Regions from separate parts of the Moritella sp. 28 genome, predicted to be linked through region 1. Evidence: predicted binding sites of a transcription regulator. Region 1 holds the regulator's gene; the other holds the start of a gene.
What was found. Region 1 encodes MetJ, which represses methionine synthesis genes. Its sites were predicted from a motif close to TAGACGTCTAGACGTCTA; they were not measured.

Region 1 (10,425 bases):
ACCAGTACAAAGGTAGAATAAACAACTTAAATTACTGTAGAATAATGGTAACAATATTATTAGCTAGTTTAGCTCAGTGTAAAATAAAAGAGACCTGTGTTAAATTAAAGTTAAATATTTGGCGTTACATTCGATTATTATTTTAATTCCCCCAACGTTGTTTCTCACACCTTGTTATTCTTGAATTAAGGCGGTGAGTTATGTGCATTCATTTCATTCAGGATATTGTGTATGTCAGACCTTAGACAGCAAGCATTGGATTACCATGCGAACCCTAAACCAGGCAAAATTGCTATTCAACTTACTACGTCAGCAGAAACTGCTGATGATCTTTCTTTAGCATATAGCCCAGGTGTCGCAGAGCCAGTGCGTGAAATTGCTGCTAACCCTGATGATGCTTATAAATATACGGCCAAAGGCAACTTAGTGGCGGTGATCACTAACGGTACTGCGATTTTAGGTCTCGGTAATTTAGGCCCACTGGCTTCAAAACCGGTAATGGAAGGTAAAGCACTACTATTCAAGCGCTTTGCTGATATCGATTCGATTGATATTGAAGTGAAACACCGTACGACAGAAGAATTTATTGATACAGTTGCCAATATTGCCGATACATTCGGTGGTATTAATCTCGAAGATATTAAAGCGCCAGAATGCTTTGAAATTGAAAAAGCGTTAATTGCACGTTGTCAGATCCCTGTATTTCATGACGATCAGCACGGTACTGCAATCGTAACCGCTGCAGGTATGATTAATGCGCTAGATATTCAAGGTAAAGACATCACTGAAGCGGCGATTGTTTGTATGGGCGCTGGTGCTGCTGCAATTGCATGTATGGAATTATTAATTTCATGTGGCGCACAACGTGAAAAAATCTACATGTTAGATCGTAAAGGCGTGATCCACACACGTCGTGATGACATTAACGAGTATAAGCAACGTTTTGCTAATAATACTGATAAGCGTACATTGCAAGATGCAATTAACGGTGCTGACGTATTTGTTGGTGTTTCAGGTCCAAATGTATTGTCTGCTGACGATGTCAAATTAATGGCCGATAATCCAATTATTTTTGCATGTTCGAATCCTGATCCAGAAATTAAACCTGAATTGGCTCACGCGGCACGTCAAGATTTGATCATGGCAACGGGTCGTTCTGATTATCCAAATCAGGTGAATAACGTACTGTGCTTCCCGTTTATCTTCCGTGGAGCATTAGATGCGCGAGCGAGTGTGATTAATGAAGCAATGAAAGTCGCGGCTGTACATGCAATTCGTGAAATTGCGAAAGAAGAAGTGCCACAGTCAGTATTAGCTGCGTCTGGTGCGACATCGTTAGAGTTTGGTAAAGAGTACATTATTCCAAAGCCAATGGATCCTCGTTTATTACCACGTGTTGCACGTGCTGTTGCATTAGCGGCAGTTGAAACGGGTGTATCGCGTATCGATTTACCAGAGAATTACATGCTGTAACTATGTAATAGCTTTATTCAGCACGGATATTCCGTGCTGTTATTCTTAAGCGTAACAGGTTAGTCAAGCTTGTTGTGTTAGTTGCACATATCAATTACATCTGTATTTATAGAATATCCTCCTAATAACAATTCTCTTCAAACCTATGTCATAGCCACGTCAATATTATTTTTATACGTTATTATTTTTTATTTTAAAGTTATAAGCGAATGTAAGTCGGTGTTTCTCTTGTAGATAATAAAAGTGTAAAATTCTAAATGTCTTGTTATATATTGAATTATGGAGAGTTTTTTGAATAAATTAATCAAAAGTTTAGTTTTTTGTTTTCCAATGTTATTAACCGCATGCGGTTCAGATGAGTCAACCACTGTAGACAGTGGTACTCACTCAAGTTCAAACAATGGAACTACCACTGTAGACAATGGTACTCACTCAAGTTCAAACAATGGGACTATTTCAATTTCAGATAAAACAATAACGTTGAATCAGGGGGAGCGTTATAGTGGAGACCTCAATACGACAGAGACAAAAGATTTTAAATGGTCGATAACAAATCAGAGCATACATGGCTTGGCGACGCTAACACCATCAGGAAGATTAGCGTATGCGCCGAAATCTGACTTTTTTGGGACTGATACGATAACGGTATCGGTATCGGTTACCGATGATGTAAACCCCGTTACTGCGATTATTACTTTTGAGGTGATACAAAAAGAAAAGACGTTTATTTCAATTTCAGATAAAACAATAACGTTGAATCAGGGGGAGCGTTATAGTGGAGACCTCAATACGACAGAGACAAAAGATTTTAAATGGTCGATAACAAATCAGAGCATACATGGCTTGGCGACGCTAACACCATCAGGAAGATTAGCGTATGCGCCGAAATCTGACTTTTTTGGGACTGATACGATAACGGTATCGGTATCGGTTACCGATGATGTAAACCCCGTTACTGCGATTATTACTTTTGAGGTGATACAAAAAGAAAAGACGTTTATTTCAATTTCAGATAAAACAATAACGTTGAATCAGGGGGAGCGTTATAGTGGAGACCTCAATACGACAGAGACAAAAGATTTTAAATGGTCGATAACAAATCAGAGCATACATGGCTTGGCGACGTTAACACCATCAGGAAGATTAGCGTATGCGCCGAAATCTGACTTTTTTGGGACTGATACGATAACGGTATCGGTTACCGATGATGTAAACCCCGTTACTGCGATTATTACTTTTGAGGTGATACAAAAAGAAAAGACGTTTATTTCAATCTCAGATAAAACAATAACGTTGAATCAGGGAGAAAGCTATACTGCCAATCTGAATCTGGCAGGTATAAAAAACCTTAAATGGTCGATAACAAATCCGAGCATACACGGCACGGCGAGTTTAACACCATCAGGAAGATTAACGTATGCGCCAGCAGGTTATTTTCATGGCCGTGATGAGGTAACGGTATCGGTTACCGATGATGTTAATCGCGATACAGCAACGTTTACATTTGTGGTTAATCAAAGACACAATACAGCACCTGTAATAGAAGGGAATACGGAATTTTCATCTTCCGGTCAAACAATTAATAATCAAATAAAGGCAACAGATAAAGAGGGCGATAAATTAAATTTCTCTATTGAAAACACTTTCGATAAGCCTAGTTATATTGAATTTTCAATAGATCCAAGTGGTCAATTTACATATAAAAACACTCTGAATTACTCTAAAGCAATCACTCTTCCAATCGTTGTTTCTGACGGTATGAGCTCTACAAAAACCAATATAACCTTCATGACGCAAATCGCTGATGAGCAATCGCAATCTGATCCTTTATATGCCCAACAATGGCATTTAAATAATACAGGAGAAGATGCATTATCGTCTGGTACCCCTCATCGAGATATTAATATTGGTCTTTTACATCAACAAGGTGTCACCGGAGACGGTGTCAACGTCGCTGTTGTAGATTCAGGGTTAGATATTGGTCATGAAGATCTTAAAGACAATATACTGACTGGTAAATCATGGAATTTTTTAACTAAAAATAATGACCCCACCTCTGAACCAGATAAAAAAGGGCGTGGTGATCATGGTACATCCGCTGCGGGTCTTATTGCTGAAACGGGATTTAATGGTATCGGTGGACGAGGTGTCGCTCCTTCAGCAAAGCTATTTGGTCTGAACTGGACTAAGGTACAAACTCAAAAAAGTTGGATTGAGAGTCATGGAGGCTCACGGTCTCTAGATGCATTAGTGATAAACCAAAGCTATGGTCATTATTGGGGGGAATTAAGGTCTTCCAACACAATACCTTTTCGTGCGAGAGAGGCTCTCCTTAAAAGCGCCACTAAAAAAAATAATGATGGATGTGGTGTTTTACTTATAAAAGCTGCAGGAAATTCATTTAAAAGTGTTTATACCCGTGATTTTAAATTCATAAATTATAGTGAATATGCAGCAGATAAATCTAAACCTGAATTAACAGCGAATAATGCGGGTGTAAGTGTCAATAACTCGAGTTTTTATAACACTCTAATTTCAGGGATACAGAATGATCCATTACATCCTTTATATCCTTATTCATCTGTAGGCGCTGCGGTATTTGCATCGGCATCAGTCGGTGAGGTTACGACAGACACAACTGGTTGTGAAAACGGTTATCCATCTATTAAGGAAAACTGCAATTACACAGGATCATTCGGTGGTACATCTGGAGCCGCACCCGTTGCGTCAGGCGTAGCGGCATTAATATTTGGCGTTAATACTGAGCTGACTTGGCGAGATGTACGCTATATTATGGCTAAGACTGCAAAGAAAATTGATAAGGACTTTACACCTATAACAATTACGAATGAAGGCGAAGATACTAAGTTCGTAGCAGAGCCTGGTTGGGTAACAAATAAGGCTGGCTATCACTTTCATAACTGGTACGGATTTGGCTTACTTGATGCTACTGCGGCAGTTCAAATGGCAGCAAATAATTATACCTTATTACCTGAATTAAAAGAGACTGCTTTTGTTAATCCAAACGACCTGTCAAGCTCTACCATACCAGAAGGTAATAGTGGTGTTAAAAAGAAAGTATATATAGTACAACAGATGACGATTGAAGCAGTGCAATTAAAAGTAGGGATAAATCATGCGCGTAATAGCGATATAGCCATTGAGGTTATATCTCCATCCGGAACACATTCCATGATATTTACACCAAGAAGCCTAGTCACTGAGACTAATGCAAAATTCGATAATACGGTATTACTCAGTCATGCATTTTTCGGTGAAAGCTCGGAAGGTAATTGGACCATCAAAGTGACAGATACGAATAGAGGTGATTTCACCTACTACAAAGTTCTGCCTCAGATGGGTGGACTGGGGGACCGCATGTTTCATGACGAAGAAGCCCTTAATAACTGTACTGAACATGGAAAGCCAGATGAAACTAAGTGCATACAGAAAATCACACTAAGTAATAATATAGAAAATGGCGCACTTAATAATGTTGCTATTCGTATTTATGGCCACTAAGGGATATATGATGAGAATAAAATTAGCACACATGTTTATATTTACATTACTTTTATGTAGCTCATTATCTAATGCGAATATAATTACCTATAATAAAAACGAATTAACGCTTTCTACGGTACCGTCTCCGTCAAACATAAATGATAATATCGTCATTGAAAGTAGTGGCTTCAAATTTTCTCCGGTAAGTCCTACGTCATACACATTCTCTGAAGAGAATAGTGATATAGCGACTTTATACGCAGGGCAGGAAATGCAAGCATTGGACAATGGAGAATCAGGGATGTTAACAGGATCTATTTTGGTTGAAATGATAGACCCTGATACTGCGTTATCATTTGATAACGCAGACATCCTTACTGTGGGTGAGCGTTTCTTCATTATCACTTTTAATGAAAAAATCGATTTGCTCGAAAAATTAAAGCAGATTAAAGACATGAGTATTGTAAAAGATGCCGAAATCGAAGTGAACACTCATAGTTATTCACCACTATAATAACTTAATGTATCAACATTGAATTGTTGTACGACATATCACTACAATCCAGAATACCACCTCTTATATTTAGGTGGTATTCTTTTGCTATATGCATGTCCGATATTTTTATTGTCGTTTGGATGACTAATTTAACTTATTTGGCGTTTGCATTTCTAATCTTATACTTGTATAAAGACTCGCTATTTGCCCACATTTAAGGTTCCCATGTCTGAAGAATATGAAATTGAAGTTATCCCTGTTGTTGTCGCTGAAGAACCGATTGAATTATATAAGATCTTAAAAATCGAAAATTTAGTGACCTCGGGCAGTGAAGCGAAGAACTATATTGCAGACGGCTATGTGTATGTGAATGGTGAAGTTGAAACACGCAAACGTAAAAAGATCATGTTTGGCGATATCATTGGTTTTAATGGTGAAGCTTATCAAGTCATGTCTGCGGAAGAACTTGCAGAGTACGATATTACTGATGAAGAAGAATTTGTGGACCCTGCGGCTTTAGAGTCTGATTCTGTAGCAACATATATTACAGAAAACGATGTTACTGAAGACTATTTCACAGGAAACAATACTGTTGAGCAAGATGTTGCTGTTGAACCCGAATTTATTGCACCAACACCAGTTGCTAAGCCTGTTGTCGACAGCATCCCTGAAGGTATCTGGGAGCAGCCTGAAAAGAAGAAAAAGAAAAAATCTGAAGCTAAACAAGTGAAAGTAGCTGAACCGAAACCGGTTGAGAAAAAGAAAAAAGGCCGCGCGGCTCCTTTTAGTTTTTAGATTTCACTTTAAGGTATTAGCAACAATGCGAGCTAGATAGCGCATTGTATATAGGTTAAATCAAAACAGGCTCCTATAATTGGGGCCTGTTTTATAAAAGGTGGGCCTGTTTTATTTTCAGACGTTCTTTATTTAGCATTCGTTAGTTAGTGACTAATCATCTTGTTCTAAATAATCATCGATATTGATACCCAGCGCTAACATTTGTGCCCGAGCTTCTTCAGGGATACTGTCTGGTTTGTCTTTTGTTAAATCTTCATCGGCAGGTAATGGTTGACCTGTGTAAGCATGTAAAAATGCCTCACACAACAACTCACTGTTGGTTGCATGTCGTTGATTATTAATCTGACGGCGAGTTCTTTCATCTGTCAGTACTTTTAATACTTTCAAAGGAATTGAAACAGTAATTTTTTTAACCTGTTCACTCTTTTTCCCATGCTCTGCATAGGGGCTAATATACTCGCCGTTCCACTTCGTCATTTTTGACCTTTGCGTAAATTATTATTTATGAATAAGTAATAAGTCTACCTTTGAATTTGATTATTGGCAATCAGTATGTAAAGAGCTCTAGACGTCTATTGACCTGTTGTAGCCTAATAGTGTATGTTTTGAGTTACTGGAAATATATTAATTCGATATTAAGTTCGGGAGAACGCATGGACGCAATTAAGCGCAGTATTCATAAATTTGGTGGCAGTAGTTTAGCTGATGCTACCTGTTATCGTCGAGTATTGACGATAATTAGCCAACACACCAAAGCACGCGATCTTATTGTCGTTTCTGCAGCGGGCAAGACCACCAATCAATTATTAGAATTATTACAATTAGCCGAAGACGGTGATCAAGCTGCATCGGAACGTCTTATTGCGACATGCGAGTATCAAACTAAGTTAGTTACAGAACTATTAGAAGGTGCCTTATGCACACAACTCACTTCTGCATTGCAAGATGATATTCATACTATAGGCCATTTATTAGAAACTACCCTTGATGTGTATGCTAAAAACCAAATTTTAGCGCATGGTGAGGTGTGGTCCGCACGATTATTAGCAGCTTTACTGAGTCAAAGCGAACTACCAGCTAATGATTTAGATTCTCGCTTGTTTTTAACAACTGAATTAGCCGCGCAACCTGTGGTTGATGAAATGGTGTCTCGCCAAAAATTAGACTCGTGTTTAGCGACCCTGACTAATCGCGTTGTCGTGACCGGTTTTATTGCTGCAGATACACAACAGCGTACTGTGACATTGGGGCGAAATGGCTCTGATTATTCTGCGACCTTGTTAGCTGCATTAGTAGATGCTGATCAAACCACTATTTGGAGCGATGTTGCGGGGGTATTTAGTGCCGACCCACGTCGTGTAAAAGATGCTGAACTGCAAACTAAATTATCACTTTATGAAGCGGCTGAGCTCGCGCGTTTAGGCTCTCCCGTATTACATGCGCGTACATTACAACCTGTTGTCGAGAGTAAACAGCATGTGCAGTTACGTTGCAGTTATACCCCTGATGAGGGGTCAACTCAGATCCACCGTCGTTTACCAAAAGGTAAAGGGGCTAAAATTGTCACCTCGATTGATGATCTACATTTAGTGGATGTTGAGTTTAATCATGATGCAGATTACCAGCAACAATATAATCAGTTAATTGCATTGTTAGCACAGCAGCAACTCTCTCCTATCTGTATCAAACGCCGTCCGACGGATTATATGGTTAGATTTGGTTATACCGCTGAAATTGTTGAGTTTGCACTTACTGCATTAGCAACATATAAACAGCAGCAATCTAATGTAAAAGCCATTGAGCATGTGAGTGGTTTTTGTATGGTGGCGCTAGTGGGTTCTGGTGTAACCGATAATGCGTTGCAATCACATCAGTTTTATCAATTAATTTCAGAGCATAATCTGACATTTGTACAGACAGGTGAAAACCATTTAAGTATCTGTGCCGTTCTGCAGAAAGTGGTGTTAGAGCCGTTATTGAAAGAGTTACATACGGCGTTATTTAAGCAGCCAAGACGCATTGGTGTGGTGCTGTTTGGTAAAGGAAATATCGGTGCTGGTTGGCTATCTCTGTTTGCGGAGCAAATGCATAAAGTACCCGAACAACAAAATGTCGAACTGTGTTTATGCGGTGTATATGGCTCTCAGGGCGGGGTATTAGACTTCAATGGTCTGGATGCTGCGACGGTACTTGATGACTTCCAACCCGAATCGTTTGTATGGGAACAGTTATTATCTAATCTCGCATTGCACCCGTTTGATGAACTGGTGATTATCGATATTACCGCCAGTGAAGCTATCAGCTATTATTATCCTGAATTTGCCCAACACGGTTTCCATCTGATTTCAGCAAATAAATTCGCTGGCGCGGCGAGCAGTGAATTTTATAATCGGGTTAAGCAGAGCTTTAGTGATAATGAAAGCTATTGGTTATACAACGCCACGGTTGGCGCAGGGTTACCGATCCAATCATCTATGGATATGCTGCAACACAGTGGTGATCAAGTGACAGCTGTTAGCGGTATTTTCTCTGGTACCTTATCTTGGTTGTTTCAACAATATGATGGTAAAATTGCGTTCTCGGAATTAGTGGAACAAGCTTGGCATCAAGGGCTAACGGAACCTGACCCTCGTGAAGATTTATCGGGTAAGGACGTACAGCGCAAACTGCTTATTCTAAGCCGTGAAGCGGGCTATGAGATGGATCTTGGCGATATTAAACTCGAGTCATTGGTATCAGAAGATCTAATGGCATTTAAAGTGGACGAGTTTTTAGAACATTGCGAAGCACTCGATGACAAAATATTACATATGTTTAATAAAGCCAAAAAGCAGGGCTTAGTATTACGCTATGTCGCTAGTTTTAGTTGTAAAGAAGGGGCGCAGGTTGGGTTAGAGTTCTTAGAACCAACCCATCCATTTGCCAACTTATTGCCGTGTGATAATATTTTTTCAATTAATAGTCACTGGTATCGCCATAACCCATTAGTGATCCAAGGCCCTGGTGCTGGCAGAGATGTGACTGCGGGTGCTATTCAATCTGATCTTTTCCAATTATGTAAGTTGTTCGCGCGTTAATTTTTACATTCTCCTCTGTCGAAAACCAATGCGCATATAATTCATGTTTAAGATGAATTATGTGCGTTGACTTTATCCACCAAACTTGTGATGATTGAGACGTAAAGAGGTATGGACGTCTAAACATCTTAAGGGAATAAAGTATGAGTTTTCACAACGCACAAAATATTGAAGTATTGAATCAAAGTGTTTCTGAATTGGGACGTGATATTAACGTTTCATTTGAATTTTTCCCGCCCAACTCTCCAGCGATGACGTCTACTTTATGGGAGTCAATTAATCGTTTAAAAGCGTTAGACCCTAAATTTGTGTCTGTGACATACGGTGCTAATTCCGGTACTCGTGATCGTACTCATAACATTATTAAACAAATTAAGCATGAAACAGGCTTGATTGCTGCACCACACCTCACTTGTATTGACGCTAATCGCAAAGAGCTAAAGCAGATTGCAACAGATTACTGGGACAACGGTATTCGTAATATCGTGGCTTTACGTGGTGATTTACCACCGGGCTTGAATCAGCCTGATATGTATGCAGCTGACTTAGTTGCTTTATTAAAAGAGGTAAATGATTTTGATATCTCAGTTGCCGCCTATCCAGAAGTTCACCCCGAAGCAAAAAATGCGCAAGCAGATCTGCTCGCGCTAAAAGATAAGATTGATGCCGGTGCTGATCGTGCTATTTCACAGTTCTTTTTTGATACCGAGAGTTTTTTACGCTTCCGAGACCGTTGTGCGGCAGTCGGTATTGATAAAGAGATCGTGCCGGGTATTTTACCAGTATCAAATTATAAAACCTTATGTAAGTTTTCAAAACTGACCAATGTAAAAGTGCCTAATTGGATGCACAACCAGTTTGAAGGTTTAGATAATGATCAGGCGACACGTAATCTGGTTGGCGCAAGTATAGCCATTGACCAAGTGAAAGTATTGTCGCGCGAAGGGGTGAAGGACTTTCATTTCTATACGTTAAACCGCGCTGATCTAACGTATGCTATTTGTCATACATTGGGTGTACGTCCAAAATAATCATCGTACTGGTTATCTTTACTTATATCAGAATCAAAAATGCCGA
Region 2 (10,425 bases), 1.9 Mb from region 1:
CTTGAGTTTGATAGATAGAATAAGAACTTCCATAACCCCATGAATGGTTTTCTGAGTCATTAAACTCAGTGCCATGGTTAGACGTAAATACGATAACCGTATTATCAAACTGGCCTGTCTGCTTTAGCTCATAGACTAATTTTGAAATGGCTTTATCGACATAACTAACACTGTTTCGATAGCTGTTAAATAATGCTAGTTGGCGATTACTGGCCTGGCTATTTAGATCTTGAATATTCGGGTAAAACATAGCTGGAAAACCATTCGGAGTTTTCATGTTTTGCACTGAGTTCAGACTGACATAGCTGAACCAAGGCTGTGTATCTTGTTGCTTACCTAACCACTTTATTGTTGCATCGATAGTTTCATTGTCACTATTTGATCCTTCAACAATGGTTGTCTGTGGTGATTCTAAATTAATAAACGCCGTTTGTTTTTGTCGATAAGACGCTAAATCATCAGTACTAAATATACCAAGGTTATAGTTTGCTTGAGTGAAATAGTCGAGCATAAACGGAGGTTTCGCTGAGGTTTGGATATCATCCCAGTATTGTGATGCAAGGCCATACATCATGCTGAAGTTACCCAAAATGTTATCATTGCTGGTACTAAAGTGATGGGTAAACAATTGAGCTTGTTGTGATAACTTTGTCATTTCAGGCATGACGCTACTATTAAGCATATCTGCTCGAAGCGTACTTATATTAACGAATAAAACGTTAAGTTTCTGACTCTCGTTATTAATTACCAACGGACTTTTAGGATAGTCGAGACGTGAATCTGATAGTTTATCTGTATCTGTCACACGCTTGTCAAATGCTTTTTTATCTAACCAGCCGTATTTAGCAAGGAAGGTTCTTGCTGTCATAGGGTAAGCCAGTGGGAAATTTGCTTTTTGTGCGGTAATAGGGCGGTACACTGCCGCATCAGCCCACATGTGTAGCAGGTGTCCCGTTAAGAAACAGCTGAAAAAGAAGATCGCAATAATAGGACCAAGTTTAAAACGGCTTAAACGTCTTAATCTGTGCCACAGAAAACTTGAGATAAGTAATTCAAATAAGAATAAGAAAGGTACGAAAACAAAGAACGATTGCCAATCGGAGTTAAGTGTTTGTTCGTTCTCTCCAAGTAATATCTCAAATATAATTGGATTTATATGTAAATTATAGAGCTTAAATATTTCTGTATCGATAATTAACAGCGATATTCCCAACGTGGAAAATAGGACTGTTAAAAAACGCAGTGTACGTGGAAACGGTATCAGAAAACTGACGGGGAAGATGACCACCAGATATAATATGAAAATGATAAAACTAAAATGACCCAGCAAGCTGATAAGGGAATAAACTTGACCTAGCATCGTTTCAGGCCATTCGGCGATGAAAAGGTAACGTGATGCAACAATGATTGCCAGTAAGATATTGGCTAAGCTAAACCAATGACCCCAACTGATAATTTTGGAGACCTGATCGCGATAATGATGTCCTGTTTCTAGCATAAGTTAAACTGCTGTCTCATATAGTATTTTTATAATGTAATGGCGAATAATAAATGACAAGGCATCCTTGCCTATCATTTTAATTAATGTGATGTATCTTTACTCTTTACTGATGCAACAAGTGCTTTAGCAAATTTTTCAGCAACCGCTTGGCGCTGTTTTGGTGATAAAGAAGCATTGATGATATTTGCAGCTGCATTACCAAGTACCATTAAACCAAGGTCTAGTGGCGCGTCGTGCTTTTCTAGTACATCAATAACTTCATCAATAACTTTTTCAACTTTATCACTTTTGTATTTAGAAACTATAGGCATAATTTAATCTTTTAATGTATGAATGGGCAAAGATGATTATAATACCTCACAGAATTCATTAACTCTAATACTTTAAATATATGCAGCTAAAATTAAATAACATTATTCTACATTCGTTAGCCTTTAATACAGAAGGTGAGCTGAAATGTTACCCTCGTAGTGAAGAATTGGTTAATTCACAGCCTGTTGAAGAGCTTGCGAGTGAATTACATCGAATCTACAATGCCAAACCAGCGAAAGGTTTTGGTTATTTTAAATGCGCAGAAGAGGACAATAGTCGTCTACCTTTTGAAATTGAACTTCGCAAATTTATGGATGAAGAAAGTAATTTTGTTGATTTTTCAAGCTCTGCTTCAAACTTGTTGGTGGGTGAACTACTCAAATATGACTTTGTGACACAAGGTATTCTGTCGTTTGTTCATTATAATTGGATGGCATCTGATTACCTTATCGTTGCGTTATTAGAAAATAAAGACAGTGTAATGGTTACTGAACAACTCGATCTCAGTAATACGCATTATCTTGAACTGTCTAAAGTACAGCTTGCAGCTAAAATTGATTTGACTGAGTGGCGACAAAATAGCGATTCGAAACGTTACTTATCATTTATTAAAGGCCGTGCTGGTCGTAAGGTATCAGATTTTTTCTTAGATTTTCTTGGCTGTACAGAAGGAATGGATGCAAAATTACAAAATGCAGGCTTAATGCGTGCTGTTGATGAGTTTTGTCATGTAGCAGAGCTAGATGCTGAAGAGTCGATACAAGCACGTGAGCAAGTCGCACAGTACTGTAATGAGCAAATCAAAGAAGGTAATGAGATTGAAGTTAAAGATCTATCCGATCATCTAGGTGATGTGACATCTCGTGACTTTTATCAGTACGCGTCAGAAGCCTATGAACTTGAAGATAGTTTTCCTGCAGATCGTGGCGCTGTACGTAAACTGACTAAATATGTCGGGCAAGGCGGTGGTCTTAGTGTTAGTTTTGATCAAAAATTGATGGGTGAACGCATTACTTATGATGCACAAACGGATACGTTAACAATTGTTGGTATTCCGCCTAATTTGCGTGAGCAGCTTATACGTCGTGGCAGCTCTGTTGATGATAACGAATAGTATTTAACTCGTTATTTGTTGTAAATGCAGATGATGGTAATGACGATTATCATCATTTGTTTAAGTCTCATTCAATCAATTTGTTTTCTATAGATCTCGCTTGTTTTAATCCCCATTCTCCTTTGACCGCTACTTTTATCATCATATCTAAAAATATATGCAAGCCGTTATTATCGAGGTCAAGACAAATACCATGGCTTTCTCGAGAATAAATATATAAGGCGACAAGATTATCAGGTTTTTTATCAAGCGAGATTCGTGTCGTTAGCAGCGCATCGGGTTTTGCCGGTGTCGATTTTTTCTGTATTTCGGTTCGCCCTGCAGCATCATGTAATGCTTGCTGATGTTTATCTGCGAAAGACGCTTCTTGGATCGTTTTGTTTTCTTTGTATAAAGATTGAATTTTATCTAGCTCATATTGCAGTGTTAACTCAGCATTTAGCATTTCTAATAATTTCTTGCACATGTGACGAGTTAGCCACCACTGAGGATGATTTATATTATTAGAAACGATGAGTAACATGCGATCTTCAACTGGGTTATAAGTTAAGCTAACTTGGCTCATTCGTTATCCTTAGGGGATGATGTACATTGTATTGATATTACTTAATAGTAGTTTTTACGTCGTAAAGTGCAAATACAAATGGTAAACACTTTTAGGGTAATTTTAATGCAGATGTTGAGAGTGTGTACTAAACGGCATAGTGCAGAATTATGACTATATCTAAATGAGAAGTATGATTAAATTAAATTAAATCAATAGATAAGATGAACATGAAGGGAGTTGGGATGGAAAGTTAGAATAAAAAAGGGAGGAGAAGGCCTCCCCCTAACCATTAAGTTATCAAAGCTTAATTAAGCTTCAGCAGTTGCTTTTGAAGCTGCAGCTTTAACCACTTTTTGTACTTTTGCTGGTTCAGTTTTTAATTCGCTGATCATTTGAGCAAGTAGGTCGATTTTGCTTTCTACTTCATTCAGCTTTTGACCTTGAACACCAGTAAAGCGACCAGTAATGCTTTGTGCTTTAGTTTCAATTGATTCTAAAGAGATTTTTTTGCTAAAAATAGCAGACACTTGCTCTTTAATTTGTGGTTCAACTTGAGTGCCACGTTCAACTAAAGATTCAAATAGTTGAGTTGCTTTATCTGATGACTTTGCTGCTTCATCAATGATTGTGCCGTAAACACCAAAACCTGCAGTGATAGATGTTTTTGCTGTTTCTTTTGCGACATTGTAGATAGTTTCTACTTGGTTTAGTAAGTTAGCCATTGTAATCACTCCTAGTGAAAGTATTTTAGGTTAAGGTTTGTTTCCAACTGAGTTAATCATATTGGTTTTATTTAGAAATCACATTCCAGAGGGAAATAAAACATGGCTAACTTGTAAATAAAAATGCACCACCGTAAGTGATGCATTTCACTAACCTTATTTGCGGTTTATCACTTAGCTCGAAGAGCCTACAATATATACCAGAGGGATTATTTTTTCAGTTGATATACTACGGTTGTTCCGCTTACTTCATTTGCCACGAGTAATAGAGGTTTACCGTTTGGACTCTTGTTCTCTGGAATAAACTTCATACCTTCAGGACCTAGATCACCAATAGCATGAGGGTTGCCCTTTGTTATTACACCGTCTTCAACTTCAAATTTAGGTGTAAAATTACGGTTAATAATGTAATCGATGAAATAAGCCTGCTGTGGCACGGTAATATCATAAATCATAAAGCCAGATGTACGCTCTAAACCAATAAAGGCATATTGACGTCCATTAATTTCGCCAATCGCTAATGCTTCTGGCTCTGCGCCTTTATCATCACTGCGGCTATCTCCTTTGTTTTTACTGTTATGGTTATTGAAGTTGATACCTAAGCGGTCCGCAGTGATACGTTCAAAGTCATTACCACTGTCAAATACTTGTTTGCCTTGTGCATCCCAAATAGAGAAAGATCGTGAACCGTAGCTGTAGATCTTATCTATGTCTCCGTCATTATCAGTATCACCAATACTGGTTGTTACTTTGAGTCGTCCTAGCTGTTTTTTATCTTGGATGGCATCAAATTGAGGGTGGTTTTTATCAAGTGTTAACTTACCTGCGCGGGTTTCTTCTGAGAACCCTGCGTAATCACGCGCATCACCTTCGTTGGCTGTGACGATGAAATCAGCGCCTTCAATGCTGTAGCTAGCGATTGTATCAGGCTGGTAAAGACCGTACACACCAGGGTAAGATTGGATATTTATTTCTCCATCCTTATCACTGGCATCGATAGCGTTTTTCACTAGACCATAATCCTTGCAGCCTAAATCAATAATACGCTCAACGCGTTGTGACTTGAGGTCTATCACTGCAATTGCATTATTTTCTTGTAATGATACAAACGCTTGCGAGTTATCGTGAGATATGGCGATATATTCAGGTTCAAGGTCTTGGCTAACGGATGATTTTGGACCGTTTACCTTTACACCTTTTGGTAATTCATGATGACGTGCTGACTGTGTATCAAAGTCGTTAAAATTGATATTAATTGCTTGTTTTACTGGCACATTGTTATTGATGTTGATGATGGAAATTGAGCCTTCAGGATCGACGGTATAATCATTACTTGGTTCACCTTCGTTGGCTACAATCACTTTATTGCCGTCATGGGTGAAAACAACATTATCGGGTAGGTAACCGACTTCGACAGCGCGTAAATAAGTCGCTTTTCCTGTGTTGTCTAGACTATAGAAACCAATGAATCCACGGTCTTGCACTGAATTTCCTTTGTCGTCACCACGTTCGATCGCAACAGCAAGTAAATTATCATAAATAGCAACGCTGTTCACAGAACCTAGGCGTGTTAGATTTAGATCTGAAGCGAGGTTTAACGTGGATTTTTTAATTAAATTATTAAGTGTTAATGGGTCAACAGTGGTTTTTGTCGTGTTATTAGCGGTATTTTTTATGGTACTAATTATACTGGCATCGAGAATATCAACTTGACCACTTTTAGCGTTAACCACAAAAATAGATTTACTTTGTGCATGATAATCTAAGATCTCTGCTGCACTAACACCATATTGACCTGATTCATAACGTGCAAGCATTGTTACTGTAAGAGGCGGTTTTATGAGTTGTTGCGATGTGTCCCTTGGTTTTGCTATACAAGCTGTTATGGCTGTCGTTAGTGCAAGGGCGATGGTTGTGCTTATCAGAGTCTTTTTCATTTGATTCACTTATTTTATTGTTTTTATGAATACGCATGTGTGTATATTGATAAATATAGGGTAGTTGTAATGCACATTTGTGATACTCATATGACATCTTTGTGAAATATTGATATTCATCCACCTAAATATGACATTTAAAGTTATACTTTCACTTCTTCAAATCCCCAAGTTGGTTGGGTGAATTATTCGTTTGTTAAAAAGGATGGAACAATCATGGCGTTCAAACATATTGTGATGTGGACTTTACTCGACACTGCCAATGGTAATGATAAAAGCACAAATGCTAAATTAGCGAAAGAAGCTCTTGAAGCGCTTAATGGTCAGATTCCAGGGTTACAACGTTTGGAAGTTGGTATTGATTGTCTGCAAGGTGCAGGCTCTTACGATTTAGTATTAATTGCTGATCTCGATTCTCGTGAAACGTTAGATGTATATCAAGATCACCCAGCACATCAAGCTGTGTTACCTATGATGAAAAGCATCACTAGCCAGCGTGCAGCTGTAGATTATTAATACCTAATTTATACAAAATAGATGAAAAAAGGAGAGCGTTCGCTCTCCTTTTTAGTAAGAAAATAGATATTAGCTTAGTTAGAGAATGTATCGCGTAAGTTATGCGCTGCTGTCACCATGTTCTTCAATGCTGCTTCTGTTTCTTTCCAGCCACGTGTTTTAAGACCGCAATCAGGGTTAACCCATAAGCGTGCCACATCAATGTATTCACTGGCATTGGTGATTAACTGTGTCATCCATTCAACACTTGGTACGTTTGGAGAGTGAATATCATAAACCCCCGGACCAATATCATTTGGGTAACTAAAATCAGTAAAGGCAGATAACAGTTCCATGTTAGAGCGTGACGTCTCAATCGTGATAACATCCGCATCTAATGCGGCAATTGACGGCATAATGTCATTAAATTCACAGTAACACATGTGTGTATGGATCTGAGTATTGTCTCTTACACCTGATGCACTGATACGGAAAGCTTTAGTCGACCAATCTAAATATGCTTGTTGTTCACTGTGACGCAGTGGAAGTCCTTCACGCAGCGCAGGCTCATCAATTTGAATTACTTTAATACCAGCCTTTTCTAAATCAACGACTTCATCACGAATAGCCAGTGCGATTTGATTAGTTTGTTCTTCACGACTGATATCATCACGGGTAAATGACCAGCATAAAATCGTCACTGGGCCTGTCAGCATGCCTTTCATTAGCTTGTTGGTTTGCGCTTGTGCATATTGGCTCCAAGCTACTGTCATTGGGGCTGGGCGTGAGATGTCGCCAAAGATGATTGGTGGTTTAACGCAACGTGTACCATAACTTTGTACCCAACCATTTTTTGAGAATGCGAAACCATCGAGTAATTCACCAAAGTATTCAACCATGTCATTACGCTCTGGTTCACCGTGTACAAGTACATCTAGCCCGAGTGCTTCTTGGCGTTTTACGACATCTTTGATCTCTGCTTGCATCTTGGTGATGTATTGGTCTTGGCTGATCACATTTTGTTTAAATTGATTACGCGTCTGACGAATATCGCTGGTTTGTGGGAATGAACCAATCGTTGTCGTTGGAAATAATGGTAAATTCAATTCTTGCTGTTGGCTTACTATACGTTGCGTAAATTGACTATGACGTTGTGCATCCTGGTCGGTAATTGCTGCAACACGGGCTTTAACGGCGGCGTTATGAATGCGAGATGATGTAGCTCGAGATGATACTACCGCTGTTGATTCAGTGAGTTGTGCTATTAATTCATCAGAACTGTCACCGCTTAAAAGCGCATTGATAGTGCTAATTTCAGTCAATTTCTGGGTCGCATACGCTAGCCAAGATTTTAGCTCTGAATCGAGTTTAGTTTCATTATCTAGGTCAACGGGGCTATGTTGTAATGAGCATGAAGATGCAATCCATAAACGCTCACCTAACTGTGCTTTAGCTTGCTGTAATGCGCTGATTGATTGCGCAAGATCGTTACGCCAAATATTGCGGCCATTAACAATACCAGCAGATAAAATAGCATTATCAGGGAGTAATGCTAATGCCGACTCTAATTGCTGTGGCGCACGAGATAAATCAATGTGGAAGCCATCAACAGGCAATGAGAATGCTAACTCAGCATTGTCACCTAGCGCACCAAAATAACTGGTGAGTAGTAGTTTGTTGCTACCTTTCGCTAATTCAGTATAACTGGTTGTCAATGCCTGTTGCCATTCGCTTGTTAGATCTTGAACGAGAATAGGTTCTTCAATTTGCAGCCATTCAACACCTTCAGTTGCGATGTTAGCAAGTAGTTGCTTATACGTTTCAACAAGTTGAGGTAGTAATGTCAGTTTATCAAAATCACTGTTGGTTTTACTTAACCAGAGGTAGCTTACCGGACCTAGCAAATTGGCTTTAATTGGGAAACCAAGTGCTTTTGCTTCTTGGATCTCTTCAACAAGTTGGTTGTAGCTTAATGCGAAATTTTGGTCTTCGTTTAGTTCTGGAACAAGATAGTGATAATTAGTATCAAACCATTTCGTCATTTCACATGCCGCAGCTTGTTGACCACAGCAAGGGCTAGAACCTCGCGCCATATTGAACAGTGTATCAAGGGTGATCGTTTCTTCTTGATGACGCTCTGGGATAACACCTAACGTCGCTGACAATGCCAATACTTGGTCGTACCAAGCAAAGTCACCCACAGTGATGAAGTCTAAACCCGCATCAATTTGCTGTTGCCAATGTTTAGCGCGGAGTTGTTTACCAACGGTTTCTAGCTCAACTTTGGTGATGTCATTTTTCCAATATGACTCAATTGCTTTTTTTAATTCGCGGTCTGCACCGATACGGGGGAAACCTAATATGTGTGATTTAGCCATCTTTAACTCCATTTTCTTAGATGTATTTTTTTGCTTGAGTCTTAAACTTTAAATTAAAACGGTAAACTTAATGTATAGACGCTTAGCTGTTTAGATGGCTAAAGTATTGAACATTATCTCACATGAATCAAATTCATATTTTTACTGATTAAGTTGAAATTAATTGATGTTGGCATTATGCTGAACTTAGCCATCCGTTTAAAAGGGAATTAACGATGCTCGAAGTTAAGCATTTGAAAACTATAATTGCATTAGAAAAGACAGGTTCATTAGTCGAAGCATCTGAAAGTCTCTATATGACGCAATCAGCGTTATCACATCAGATAAAAGATCTTGAAGACCGTTTAAATACGGCGTTATTTATTCGAAAAACAAGACCGCTACGCTTTACTGTAGCAGGGGAGAGGGTGCTTAAACTTGCGAAATCAGTATTACCTATGTTTGCTAATACTGAACGTGATATTAGCCGTTTATTATCGGGTAATGCAGGGCGTTTACACATGGCAATCGAATGTCACAGTTGCTTTCAGTGGTTAATGCCGGCGATTGATGTGTTCCGTGACCAGTGGCCTGAAGTCGAGCTTGATTTAACCTCGGGCTTTAGTTTTGCGCCTTTACCAGCATTAAAGCGGGGAGACCTAGACTTAGTGGTGACCTCTGATCCACAAATATTATCAGGTATTCATTACGAACCGCTGTTTAGCTATCAGCCGATGCTTGCGGTCAGTCGCCATCATGCTTTAGCAGATAAAGCGTATATAGATCCAGAGGATTTGAGTGATGAAACGTTGATCACGTACCCTGTAGAGCAGGAACGATTAGATATTTTTAATTTATTTTTAGATCCTGCAGGTGTTTCCCCTCATGCCATTCGACATGCGGAATTAACCATCATGATGTTACAGCTGGTGGCGAGTGGGCGCGGTGTTGCGGCATTGCCAAATTGGGCGTTAACAGAGTACTTAGAAAAAGATTATATCCTAGCTAAACCACTCGGTGAGGAAAGCTGTTGGACAACCTTGTATGCGGCCATTCGTATTGAACAACTTGAAATGCCGTACATGGTTGAGTTTTTAAAAGATGCGAAAGAAAGTTCATTTCAGCAGCTGAAAGGGATAAAAGCAGTGAACGGATAGTCTTTTAATGGTTAAAAAGGGAATGAGCTTGGTGAGTTGTTCATCCCCTTGATGAATCTACTCTATGTTAAGAGTAGTCTTCAAACTACGAGTAGACCTGTACTATTGTTCATTCAATAACTGCTGCACAAGCATTCTGACCGTATCAATATCAAAAGGTTTATCACATAGTGCCGAGACACCAGCTTGTTTTACAGCGGTTAACTGGGCGCAGCCTTCTTCAGATGTCACCATCAAAATGGGTAAGTAAGATAATTCTGGGTTCATTCTGATCTTTTCAATT

Region 2: the regulator MetJ is predicted to act here: its motif matches at 9,090-9,107, upstream of metE (5-methyltetrahydropteroyltriglutamate--homocysteine S-methyltransferase).

Annotation. Positions count from the first base shown of each region.
Region 1 covers NZ_CP056121.1:133,626-144,050, forward strand. The annotation lists gene HWV02_RS00595 (malic enzyme-like NAD(P)-binding protein) at 232-1,473, shown strand; gene HWV02_RS00600 (Ig-like domain-containing protein) at 1,765-4,995, shown strand; gene HWV02_RS00605 (hypothetical protein) at 5,003-5,491, shown strand; gene HWV02_RS00610 (RNA-binding S4 domain-containing protein) at 5,699-6,268, shown strand; gene metJ (met regulon transcriptional regulator MetJ) at 6,422-6,748, opposite strand; gene HWV02_RS00620 (bifunctional aspartate kinase/homoserine dehydrogenase II) at 6,925-9,348, shown strand; gene metF (methylenetetrahydrofolate reductase) at 9,492-10,379, shown strand.
Region 2 covers NZ_CP056121.1:3,284,918-3,295,342, reverse strand. The annotation lists gene HWV02_RS14500 (DUF3413 domain-containing protein) at 1-1,498, opposite strand, end outside; gene HWV02_RS14495 (DUF1414 domain-containing protein) at 1,582-1,812, opposite strand; gene yejK (nucleoid-associated protein YejK) at 1,893-2,927, shown strand; gene HWV02_RS14485 (hypothetical protein) at 2,995-3,492, opposite strand; gene HWV02_RS14480 (hypothetical protein) at 3,783-4,196, opposite strand; gene HWV02_RS14475 (choice-of-anchor I family protein) at 4,406-6,133, opposite strand; gene HWV02_RS14470 (Dabb family protein) at 6,350-6,649, shown strand; gene metE (5-methyltetrahydropteroyltriglutamate--homocysteine S-methyltransferase) at 6,724-9,006, opposite strand; gene HWV02_RS14460 (LysR family transcriptional regulator) at 9,222-10,142, shown strand; gene HWV02_RS14455 (response regulator) at 10,245-10,425, opposite strand, start outside.